One region of the Massilia sp. 01N417 genome, then DNA from elsewhere that is predicted to be linked to it. Evidence: riboswitches for the same ligand, from Rfam matches in the RefSeq annotation. Region 1 holds a riboswitch; the other holds the start of a gene.
The links. Region 1 has a riboswitch for thiamine pyrophosphate ahead of AC1DOQ_RS24665 (TonB-dependent siderophore receptor). Riboswitches for the same ligand answer to the same signal wherever they lie in the genome.
Positions count from the first base shown of each region.

Region 2: another riboswitch for thiamine pyrophosphate. It lies ahead of thiC (phosphomethylpyrimidine synthase ThiC); the one in region 1 lies ahead of AC1DOQ_RS24665 (TonB-dependent siderophore receptor).

Region 1 is NZ_JBFTRS010000030.1:48,408-54,540, forward strand. It holds gene AC1DOQ_RS24640 (AraC family transcriptional regulator) at 1-528, shown strand, start outside; gene AC1DOQ_RS24645 (glutathione S-transferase) at 470-1,189, opposite strand; gene AC1DOQ_RS24650 (DUF535 family protein) at 1,467-2,429, shown strand; gene AC1DOQ_RS24655 (iron-containing alcohol dehydrogenase) at 2,516-3,673, shown strand; gene AC1DOQ_RS24660 (hypothetical protein) at 3,830-3,973, shown strand; TPP riboswitch at 4,033-4,135, shown strand; gene AC1DOQ_RS24665 (TonB-dependent siderophore receptor) at 4,193-6,133, shown strand, end outside.
Region 2 is NZ_JBFTRS010000003.1:230,160-236,292, reverse strand. It holds gene AC1DOQ_RS04855 (thiazole synthase) at 1-425, opposite strand, end outside; gene thiS (sulfur carrier protein ThiS) at 450-653, opposite strand; gene thiC (phosphomethylpyrimidine synthase ThiC) at 659-2,539, opposite strand; TPP riboswitch at 2,732-2,832, opposite strand; gene AC1DOQ_RS04840 (hypothetical protein) at 2,962-3,741, shown strand; gene AC1DOQ_RS04835 (DUF6159 family protein) at 3,762-4,598, shown strand; gene AC1DOQ_RS04830 (MOSC domain-containing protein) at 4,655-5,503, shown strand; gene AC1DOQ_RS04825 (GGDEF domain-containing protein) at 5,580-6,133, shown strand, end outside.

The DNA of each region.
Region 1 (6,133 bases):
CCCGGCGAAGTCGGCTTCGATGCGGCGGCCACCGGCATTTCGCTCGCCTACCCGGATTGCGCGTCCGCGTTCAAACGCGAGAAGCACGAGCTGTGGGCCTTCCTGAAACGCGCCCCCGAAGACTGGGTATTCCGCCAGGCCGAAGGCGGCACCATCGCCGCGAGGGCGCGCGCCTACCTGGAGCAGACGCTCTCCCGGCCGGCCACGATCGACGGCCTGGCCTCGGCCTTGCATGTGTCCGTGCGTACCCTCAACCGCCGCTTCGCCGAAGAAGGGACGCACTTCCAGCAAGTGAAGGATGGACTGCGGCGCGACGTCGCGGTGCACCGGCTGACGCATTCGAACACGCCGGTGGCGGCGCTGGCCTTCGACCTCGGGTTCGCCGATGCGACAGGTTTTTGCCGCGCCTTCAAGCACTGGACCGGCAGCAGTCCGCTCGAATACCGCAATGGTGCGCGCCAGGGGGAGGTCATTCACTTCCCTGATTTTCCAGCTCCGGATAATGCCGGAAAATCCCTTCCTCGCTGAACGGCAGCCGCCGCTTCGATTTGAGGTAGGCGGCGATCCGCGGCCGCTTCGCCACCCGGTCGCGCAGCGCGCCGAGCAGCGGATAAGCGGCATCGATCCGCGCCATCGTCGCCGGGAAGGCGTAGCGCAGTCCCTCCACCAGCTGGAACAGCGACAGGTCGGCATAGGTGAGCGTGCCGCCGGTCAGGTAGTCCTTCGGCTCCGGCCGCGCAAGGACGCCTTCGAAGTAGTCGAGGAATTTCGGGATGCGCGTCTCGATGAAATCGGCCGAACGGCGCTTCGCTTCCGGACGCTGGTCTTCGTAATACAGGGAACTCGAGATCGGGTGATGGGTGTCGTGGGTCTCGGCGACCAGGTCGGCGATCGTCAGCTGCAGCTGGTGTACCCACAAGCCACCGGCCTCGTCCGTGGGCGCCAGTCCATGGTGCTGGCCCAGGAACAGCAGGATGTTCGCGGTCTGGCCGATGGTCAGCCCGCCCGCCTTCAGGAAGGGCGGCGCGAACGATGGATGATCGGGACCGTCCATCGCCGCCAGCATGCGCGCCATGCCGCCCGGCTCGCGGGCGACGTCGACGTATTCCACCCCGGCTTCCTCCAGCGCCAGCCGCACGAATTCGCCGCGGCCCTGGATCGTCGGCCAGTAAAAAAGTTCGTACACCATGCGACGCTCCTCATCGTATTCGGGATGACTCAATTATTCATTAGGATTTCGATGTTCGGCGCGGCAATCGTGCTAGTCTTGCGACTGGCAACCTCTGCCTGACAAAAAATCAACAAGAGACATCGTGATCACGAATAAGAAAACCCCAGGGATGCGTTATCGAGCGTGGCGATCTTCACCTGCTTAGCATTTTATTTCCGTTGAGCAAGATCACCGTGCCGCGAAAGCCGGTGAGCCAAGATAGAACCACCCCGATAATGAATGCCCGGAGCGCACCATGATTTTCGCTCACCTCACCAAGCACTGGATGGCCCGCCGCAGCCAGTACAGCCTGACCTCCTGGATCCTCTGCATCGCGCGCAGCCTGCGCGTGCTGGCCTATATGCGCGACCATCGCGCCCTGTGCCAGCTCGGCGTCTACCGCAACCACGTCGCGCTGCCGCCGAACGACGACCCCTTCCACCACCTCAGTCACCGCGACTACCTCATCAAGGGCCTGTCCGCGCGGCGCCGCGTGCAGGCGGTCCTGAGCCACTACCGCTTCGAGGAAACCACCTTCAACGACGCCTACAAGCAGGCCGTCTACGGCGACCGCTGCCTGCCGCTGTGGCAGTTCGACGCCGAAGGCAGCAGCTTCATGATCCAGCTCGAAATGGCATCGCGCAGCAATGCCGAGGGCGACCTGACCCTGGCCCTGGTCGCCGACGGCAAATGCCTGCACCGCCTGTCCTTCAGCTGGCTGGAAGGCCACATGCTCGGCGTCGATGTACCGGTGGTGCCCTTCATCGCCCGTAACCAGGGCCGCTGGGTCGATTCCGGCGCCGCCTTTGAAGCCTTCGAGCACGTATTCCCGAACAATTCCCCCAGCTTCTTCTGCTTCGCCGCGATGCAGGGTGTGGCGCAGGCGGTCGGCATCGACCAGGTCGTGGCCATCCGCAGCGAAGACCACATCGCCTACGATCCCGATCCGGAAAAGCACTTCGCCAATGCCTACGACGGCTTCTGGAAGATCCTGGGCGGCGAGGAAATGGCGGGCAAGCAGGGCTACCGGATCGCCCTGCCCTTCTACGTCAAGCCGCTGTCCGAAATGCCGTCCAAGCACCGCAAGCGCGCCGCCCAGCGCCGCGAGCACTGGCGCCTGATCTGCGAATCCGCCCGCACGACCCTGCAGCGCCACCTGCTGCATGCCCGCGCCCACGTCGAGCATGCGGCGCCGGTGCTGGAGCCGGCGCAGGTCTGAACTCCCGCAGCGAACCGCCCGCCAACGCGCTTTTCCCCGCTTGCGCGATAATCCCCCTCCTCTGCAACCCGAGGGGGATTTTTATCTTGCTTAACTTCGACTTCCACAATCCTACCCGCATCCTGTTCGGCGAGAACCAGATCGAGCGCCTGGCGCAGCTGGTCCCGGCCGGCGCGCGCGTGCTGGTGCTGTACGGCGGCGGCAGCATCCGCGCCAACGGCACCTACGACGCGGTGATGGCCGCCCTGGACGGCCACACCATCTTTGAATTCGGCGGCATCGAGCCGAACCCCAGCTACGAGACCCTGGTCGAGGCCATCGCCGTGGTCAAGCGCGAGAACATCGACTTCCTGCTCGCCGTGGGCGGCGGCTCGGTCATCGACGGCACCAAGTTCGTTGCCGCCGGCAGCCTGTTGGATGGCGACCCCTGGACCATCCTCGAACAGCACGCAAAAAACGTGAGCGCGGCCCTGCCCTTCGGCGCGGTGCTGACCCTGACGGCCACCGGCTCCGAGATGAACTCCGGCAGCGTGATCACCAAAAAGGCCACGCAGGAAAAATACGCCTTCATGTCGCGCCTGGTGTTCCCGCAGTTCGCCATCCTCGACCCGACCCGCACCTTTACGCTGCCGGCGCGCCAGGTCGGCAACGGCATCGTCGACGCCTTCGTCCACATCATGGAGCAGTACATGACGGTGCCGGCCGACGCCAAGGTGCAGGACCGCTTTGCCGAGGGCCTGCTGCAGACCCTGGTGGAAGAAGGCCCGCGCGCGCTGGCCGAGCCCGACGACTACGGCGTGCGCGCCAACCTGATGTGGACCGCGACCCTGGCCCTGAACGGCCTGATCGGCGCCGGCGTGCCGCAGGACTGGTCCACCCACATGATCGGCCACGAACTGACCGCGCTGTACGGCCTCGACCATGCGCAGACCCTGGCGCTGGTGCTGCCGGCCATGCTGCGCGAACGCCGCGAGGCCAAGCGGGCAAAGTTATTGCAGTACGCGGCGCGCGTATGGGACCTGCGCGACGGCGACGAAGACGCGCGCATCGAGACGGCCATCGTCCGCACCGAGGACTTCTTCCGCGCGGTCGGCGTGGGTACCCGCTTTGCCGACTATGGCCTCGGCAAGGATGTCGTGCCGGCCGTCGTCGCCGCGCTGGAAGCCCACGGCATGACGCATCTGGGCGAAAGCGGCGAGGTCACGCTGGAGGTGAGCCGCAAGGTGCTCGAGCGCTGCATCTGATGTCGACACACGGCGGGGTGCGGGCACTGCCGTGCACCCCGCTTTGCCCTGGCAGGCGAGACCGTCAGAACGAACATTGCATGCATCGCCTGGGGCTCCCTGCTCTGGAAGCCGCAACCCCTGAAGCTGGCCTCGGGCTGGCACCGCGACGGTCCGTTGCTGCCGCTCGAATTCGTCCGCCAGAGCGACGACGACCCGGAACTGGCGCCCGCCCACATCGACACGGCCTACCGCCGCCTCATCGAAGCCCGCCTGGGCTGGCGACCGTTGCGCGAAGCCTACATAACGCAGAGAAGCTGAGCGCCATCCGGCGAGCATTGCCAGACTCGCCACGCGCGCCCGCATCCGTGCTACACTCGCGCCTTCGCTAGGGGTCCTGGAAGCCGATCTGCTTCCGGGTGAGAGATACCCTTCGTACCTGATCTGGATAATGCCAGCGAAGGAAAGCGCAACGCGGTGCCTGAGATGGCGCCCACTCCAGTTTGCCCTTCCCCAAGCCGGCGCGAAGACGAGCAAACAATGAAACCACAACTGAAGTACCCGATCCTTGCCTGCGCCATCGCGCAAGCATTCTCCCTCAACGTCCACGCCCAGGAACAGAACGGCCAGCCGATCGCCGAAGTGGTCGTGACCGGCACCCGCGCCGGACTGGAACGCGCCGCCGTCGGCGGCTTTTCCGAATCCTCGCTGTGGGAAACCCCGGCCTCGATCAGCGCGATCGGCCGCACCCAGATGCAGGACCTGTCGATCCGCAACACCACCGAGGCCATGCGCTACGACGCCTCGGTCAGCGACGCCTACAACGCGGTCGGCTATGCCGAACAGTTCTCGATCCGCGGCTTTGCCCTCGACAACAACTACAGCTACCGCAAGGACGGCTTCGCGATTCCGGGCGACACCCAGATCCCGCTGGAGAACAAGGAACGGATCGAGGTGCTGAAGGGCCTGGCCGGCCTCACCGCCGGCGTCGCCACCCCGGGCGGCATCGTCAACTACGTCACCAAGCGCCCGACCAATACCCCGCTGCGCTCCGCCACCGTCGAAGTGAGCGAGCGCGGCACCCTGTACGGCACGGTCGACCTGGGCGGACGCTTCGACGACCGCCGCTTCGGCTACCGCATCAATGCCGCCGCCGCCGACCTGCACTCCTATGTGCGCGGCGCCAACGGCGACCGCCAGTTCGTGTCCGGCGCCTTCGACTGGCAGATCAGCCCGGACGCGCTGTTCCAGGTCGACTTCGACTACCAGCACAAGGCCCAGCTCACCGCGCCCGGCTACCAGCTGATCCGCAACGAGGTGCTGCCGTCCGGCGTCTCCGCCAAGCTGCTGCTGAACGACCAGCCCTGGGGCCGCCCGGTCGATACCCGCGACACCAACCTCGGCCTGCGCTTCGAGTACAAGCTGGCGGACTCCTGGCGCGCGACCATCGCCGCCAACAAGCACTGGTTCAAGCGTAACGACTACACCGCCTTCCCCTACGGCTGCAGCAACGAGGGCGAGGGCTACTATCCGGGCTTCTGCTCGAACGGCGACTACGATGTCTACGACTACCAGAGCGTGGGCGAGCGCAAGACGCCGTGGGGCCTGCAGGCGATGCTGCAGGGCCGCTTTGCCACAGGCGGCCTGCGCCACGAGCTGACCGTCGGCGCCTCATATTCGGAGCGCCACGACAGCTTCGGCGACTATGTCTACGACTACGTCGGCTACAGCAATATCTGGCATCCGCTGGACACCCCGCACGCCGGCCCGGACCGTGTCACCGGCCCCGTGTTCGAACGCCGCAGCGACCAGGAGAGCGCGCTGTTCGCCCAGGACATCGTGACCATCACGCCGCAGCTGACCCTGCACGGCGGCCTGCGCCACGTCGAGACCAGGCGCCGCGATTGGGAAGACGACCGTCCGGTCGTGCACACTGCCGGCTACGTGGCCAGCCGCGATTCCTTCCTGCTGCCGAGCGTCGCCCTGGTCTACAACCTGAACCGCGACTGGAACGTCTACGGCTCCGCGAGCCACGGCCTGCAGCATGGCGGCATCGCGCCGATGGAAACCTCGAACGAGAACCAGGTGCTGGAACCGGGCCGCTCGAAGCAGTTCGAACTGGGCGCCAAAGGTTCCGTGCGCGGCGTGAACCTGTCGGCCTCGCTGTTCCAGATCCGCCAGGGCCTGGAATACACGGACCCGAACCGCACCGTGGCCGTGGTCGTCGACGGCGACACCGTCCAGCGCCACCCCTATGTACGCGGCGGCCGCGAGACCCACCGCGGCATCGAGCTGTCGGCGGACGGCAAGCTGGCGTCCAACCTGCAGGCCGGCCTGTCGCTGATGGCCCTGAACACCCTGCAGGACGGCACCGGCGATCCGACCATCGACGGCAAGCGCGTCACCGACGTCCCCAACTTCAAGTCGACCGCCTGGATCGAATACGCCGTGCCGCAAGTGCCCGGCCTGAAGGTCGACGCC
Region 2 (6,133 bases), on a different contig from region 1:
TCGCTGCAGTAGACCATCACGTCGAAGCCGTCGCGCACCAGTTCTTCGGCGGCGCGCAGGGTTTCGGGCATGTTGGGGAACAGGGTTTTTTCGTCGCCCAGCACTTCGAGCTTGACGAGCTTGTGCCCGTTCAGCAGCTCGCGCGCCAGCTGCAGGGTGTACACGGCATCCTTGGCCGTGTAGCAGCCGGCGGTGTTCGGCAGGATGGTGTAGCGCGAGGGCGGCACCGCGTCGAGCAGGTTGGGCGCATGCGGATCCTGGCCGATGTTCACACGGCGGATCGCCACCGTGATGATCTCGGCGCCCGCGGCCGCGGTGGCGGTCGCGGTCTGGTCCAGGTCGCGGTATTTGCCGCTGCCGACCAGCAGGCGCGAGTTGTATTCCTTGCCGGCGATGACGAGCGGCCGGTCCTTGGTCTGGTTCATGTGTTCTCCGATTCCGTAAAAAGTTTAGCCGCCGCCGATGGCGCGCACCACGTCCACCTGGTCGCGCGGCTGCAGCAGGGTCGTGCGCCACTGCTCGCGCGGCACCACGCGGCGGTTCACGGCCAGCGCCAGCGCCTGGCCGGACAGCTCCAGCATGTCGACCAGTTCGTGCAGGCTGGCGGCCCGCGGCAGCGTGTGCGCCGCGCCGTTCAGTTCGATCTCCAGCATGCCGTTTACTCCTTGTGATAGAGCTCGGCGCCCTTGCGCATGAACTCGACCGCCTTTTCCTGCATGCCGCCAGCCGCGTAGTCGCGCACTTCCTGGGTGATCTTCATCGAGCAGAAATGCGGCCCGCACATTGAGCAGAAGTGGGCCACCTTGGCGGAGTCCTTCGGCAGCGTCTCGTCGTGGAAGGATCGCGCCTTGTCCGGATCGAGGCCGAGGTTGAACTGGTCTTCCCAGCGGAATTCGAAGCGTGCCTTCGACAAGGCGTTGTCGCGGATCTGCGCGCCCGGATGGCCCTTCGCCAGGTCGGCCGCATGCGCCGCGATCTTGTAGGTGATGATGCCGTCCTTGACGTCGTCCTTGTCGGGCAGGCCCAGGTGCTCCTTCGGGGTCACGTAGCACAGCATGGCGGTGCCGTACCAGCCGATGTTGGCGGCGCCGATGCCCGAGGTGATGTGGTCGTAGCCGGGGGCGATGTCGGTGGTCAGCGGGCCGAGGGTGTAGAAGGGGGCTTCATGGCACTGCTCCAGCTGCAGGTCCATGTTCTCCTTGATCAGGTGCAGCGGCACGTGGCCCGGTCCCTCGATCATGGTCTGCACGTCGTGCTTCCAGGCCAGCTGCGTGAGCTCGCCCAGGGTGCGCAGTTCGGCCAGCTGGGCTTCGTCGTTGGCGTCGTAGATGGAGCCGGGGCGCAAACCGTCGCCGAGGCTGAAGGCGACGTCGTAGGCCTTCATGATCTCGCAGATCTCTTCGAAGCGGGTGTAGAGGAAGGATTCCTTGTGGTGGGCCAGGCACCACTTGGCCATGATCGAGCCGCCGCGCGAGACGATGCCCGTGAGGCGGTCCGCCGTCATCGGAATGAACGGCAGGCGCACGCCGGCGTGGATGGTGAAGTAGTCGACGCCTTGCTCGGCCTGCTCGATCAGGGTGTCGCGGTAGATTTCCCAGGTGAGTTCCTCGGCCTTGCCGTTCACCTTCTCCAGCGCCTGGTAGAGCGGCACGGTGCCGATCGGGACCGGGCTGTTGCGGATGATCCATTCGCGCGTCTCGTGGATGTGCTTGCCGGTCGAGAGGTCCATCACCGTGTCGCCGCCCCAGCGGATCGCCCAGGTCATCTTCTCGACTTCCTCGCCGATCGAGGACGTGACGGCGGAGTTGCCGATATTCGCATTGATCTTCACGAGGAAGTTGCGGCCGATGATCATCGGCTCGGATTCCGGGTGGTTGATGTTGGCCGGCAGGATGGCGCGGCCGCGGGCGATCTCTTCGCGCACGAATTCCGGCGTGATCACGGCGGGAATGGCAGCGCCGAAGGACTGGCCCGGATGCTGGCGGCCCAGCAGGGCGGCCATCTTCTTCCCGGTCGGGCCGGCGGCTTCCAGGCCGCGCAGGTATTCCTGGCGCCGCAGGTTCTCGCGGATGGCGACGAATTCCATCTCCGGCGTGACGATCCCCTGGCGCGCATAGTGCATCTGGGTGACGTTGCGGCCGCCGGCCGCGCGGCGCGGTTTGCGCTGCAGGTCGAAGCGCAGTTCGGCCAGCTTCGGATCGCGCAGGCGTTCCTGGCCATAGCCCGAGCTGGGACCGGCCAGTTCGACGGTGTCGCCGCGCTCGCGGATCCATCCGGAGCGCGGGCAGGGCAGGCCGGAGCGGATGTCGATGCGCGCTTCGGGGTCGGTGTAGGGCCCGGAGGTGTCGTAGACCCAGACCGGCGGATTCGGCTCGGCGCCGAAGGAAGCGGAGGTGGACGACTGATGGATCTCGCGCATCGGCACCCGGATGTCGGGACGCGAGCCGGCCACGTAGACCTTGCGCGAGTTGGGAAGAGGCGTCACGGCCGCGGCATCGACCGTGGCGCTGGCGGACAGGAATTTCGGATCGGCGTTCAAGTGCACTCCTTGTATCACTGAAGGGAGGCACCAAAACCGTCGCGAGCGGCAGCAGTGTTGGATGAGAAGCGCAGCTGTACGAGATGTACAGCGAGCATCGCAATCCGACAATGCAACGCGCAGCAGGTTTTGGGGACTCCCGTAGATCGGCGATCCAGCGGAGGAGTGCGGAGGAACGTAGCACGAGGGCGTACGCGGACTCTGTAGCTTCCCTTCGCTGGCATTATCCAGATCAGGTTCGGAGGGTATTTCTCACCCGCGCGGTTGATGGCGCAGGACCCCTAGCGTTGTTGCCGCCTCATGAAGAGGCAACGGGCGGAGTGTACGTGGGTTTTGGGACGATGGCAATGTGGACGTACGAGTTGTGATTTTGCGTGCATTTCTGCGCCATCCATCCTGCTAAGCTTCCCACGATGAAAACGATGACGACCATTCGCAGCCTTGTATTCGCGCTGCTGGCCCTGCACGCGGCGGCATCCGAGGCATGCCGCGTAGCGCCGGCCAGGCAACTAATCCCTCCCGAAGAACAGCTTCAGCTGGTGACGGACGTGGCGGTTGGGCAGGTTGTCGGCGCCACTCCCCTGAACGACTATGAGGTCGAATACCGCTTTCTGACGCTGGAGCGGTTGGCGGGAGCGGAGCTGAAAGTGTTCACGGTGACAGGCGGCCCCGTGGAGCGCAATGGCAATGACACCACCTACAACGATCATTCGGACTTTGCGTTCTGGGCTCGCGGCGGCGGGCGCACGATGAACGGCTCCGATTGCGTCATCCGTCCCGGTTTCGTCATCGGCAACAGCTACCTCGTGTTCCTCGGAATGGCACCGACCCGGCGCAGCTTCGAGAAGATCGAGCTGATCGACGGCCGGTTCAATCCCGACGACAAATGGCTGGTCTATGTAAAACAGATGCTGGGCGGCCGGGCTGCAGGTGGCGACGGCGTGCCGGCCTACGAGCGTATCGGTCGCTTCATCTACGGCTTTCACCGGATCGTGTCGCGCGATGAGCTCGACCGCAAATCGCTGGCAGCCCGGCACGCACCTGCCGAATTGCTGTCGCGCGCGGGACGGCTGGCCGACGAGTTCGACCGCATCGTCCAGAACGGCGGGGCCGTCGCCGACGTGCAAATGGATGTGACCTTGCGCGAAGCGGCCGAGGTTCAGAAAGCGCTCGCAGCATGGCGGCAGGGCTTGGACCATTAAAAATCCTGAGGAGAAAAAACATGTTCGACCGTCTCAGCCGCAGTTTCCGCCTCGTCGGCGCCAGCGCCCAGGTGCTCAGGCAGGACAAGCACCTGATGCTGTTCCCCATCATCTCCGGCTTCGCCCTGTTCCTGGTGCTGCTGGCCTTCGCGCTGCCGCTGCTCGGCCTGGGCTCGCTCGACGGCATTGGCAAGGGCGGCCTGTATTCGACGGCCTTCCTGTTCTACGTGGTCCAGTACTTCGTCATCTTCTACTTCAACACGGCGCTGGTGGGCGCGGTCGTGATGCGGCTCGAAGGCGGCAGCCCGACCCTGGGCGACGGCCTGCGTATCGCCAACCGCCGCATCGGCACGATCTTCGGCTATGCGGTCATCTCCGCCACCATCGGCGTGATCCTGCGCGCCATCCAGGAGCGGGTCGGTTTCATCGGCCGCCTCATCGCCGGCCTGCTCGGCGCCGGCTGGGCGGTCGCCACCTTCCTGGTCGTGCCGGTGATCGCCACCAGCGACCGCGGCGCGCTCGACTCGATCTCCGAGAGCACGGCCCTGCTCAAGCGGAGCTGGGGCGAGAACATCGTCGGCCAGGTCGGCCTGAACCTCGCCTTCAGCCTGCTGTACCTCGGCCTGCTGGCCGGCGCCGTCGTGCTGGCCATGCTGATGGCGAAGATCGCCGCCGGGACGGTGGTGGTGGGCGTGTTTGTCGCCATCGTCCTGCTGGCCTTCTTCGGCTGCGTGCTGATGCACGCCACGCTGAGCGGCATCTATTCGGCCGTGCTGTACCGTTACGCCCTCTACGGCAGCGATGCGCCCGGCTTCGACGGCCCGGTCCTGGCGTCGGCATTCCGGCAAAAGTCCTGAAGCCGGCAGGCATTGGTGCGATACTATGCGGCCCTGAAGTCGATTCAAGCGCCGCGATGCCCACCCTGTCCCAGCTGCTCCTCTACCCGATCAAATCCTGCGCCGGCATGCCGGTGCAGGAAGCCACTCTCCTCGAAACCGGCCTGGCCGCGCATGGCGTGCACGACCGCGAATGGATGCTGGTCACGGCGTCCGGCCAGTTCCTGACCCAGCGCGAATTCCCGCGCATGGCGCTGATCCGGCCGCGTCCCGACGGCGGCAACCTGCGCGTGAGCAGTCCCGGCATGGGCGACCTGCTGCTGCCGCTCGCCTGGCATGAGGAACCCGTCCGCCACGTGCAGATCTGGGACGACGACGTCCGCGCGGCCGACTGCGGCGACGTCGCCGCCGGCTGGTTCGCCGAAGCCCTGGACGCGCGCGAACGCCTGCGCCTGGTGCGCTTCCGGCAGGACGTGGTGCGCCCGACCAGCGTCAAGTGGACCGGCGGCCTGCCGTCGCAGACCCGCTTCGCCGACGGCTATCCGCTGCTGCTGATCGGCCAGTCCTCGCTCGACGACCTGAACCTGCGCCTGCGCGCGGCCGGACGCGCGGCCCTGCCGATGGACCGCTTCCGGCCCAACCTGGTGGTGGCGGGGCTGGAAGCCTATGAAGAGGACTACACGGCCTTCCTCAGCACCGGCACGGCCGAGATCCGCCCGGTGAAACCCTGCGCACGCTGCCCGATTCCATCGATCGACCAGGCCACCGGCGTACCCGGCCCCGATCCGCTCGACATCCTGCAGACCTACCGCGCCAACCCGAAACTCGACGGCGGGATTTGTTTCGGCATGAACTGCATCGTCTCCGCGGGCGCCGGCAGCGTGCTGCGCGTCGACCAGGAACTAGCGGCCGAACTGGCATTCTGACAACGTTTTCGTGGCGCCCATTTGCAATACGGCCGAGTTGGCGTAATGTTAGGGCTAATTGCGGAAAGGAATGTCCATGCACGAGCAGCAGGGCGCCAGTGTGCGCGAACTGATGGCCGAGAACGCCGCGCTGCGCAGGCAGCTCGCCAGCCTGATCGACCAGGCCGAGAGCAACCACGCGATCATGATGCGCCACCAGGCCTTCGATCTCGAGCTCGTGGGCGCGGGCAGCTTCCAGGAGCTGGTCGCCACCATCTTCCGCCAGCTGCCGATCGTGTCCAGCCTCGACATCGTGACCCTGTCGCTGGTCGACAGCGGCGCCGACATCTTTACCGTGATGCACAAGCTGGGCGTGGACTTCGACAGCCTGCCCAACCTGCTGTTCCATGAACATCCCGAGGAGCTGGGCTTCGACTCCGGGCCGGGCCGCCCGCCGCGGCCGCGCCTGACTCCCTACCACCCGGTCAGCCACGCGAGCGCCTTCCCCAATCCGCCGGCCGGCCTGGCCAGCGTCGCCCTGGTGCCGCTGCTGCGCAACAAGCGCCTGATCGGCAGCCTGAACCTGGGCAGCCGCGACCCGAGCCGCTTCACGCCGCTGCTGGGCACGGACTTCGTCGAGCACATGGGATC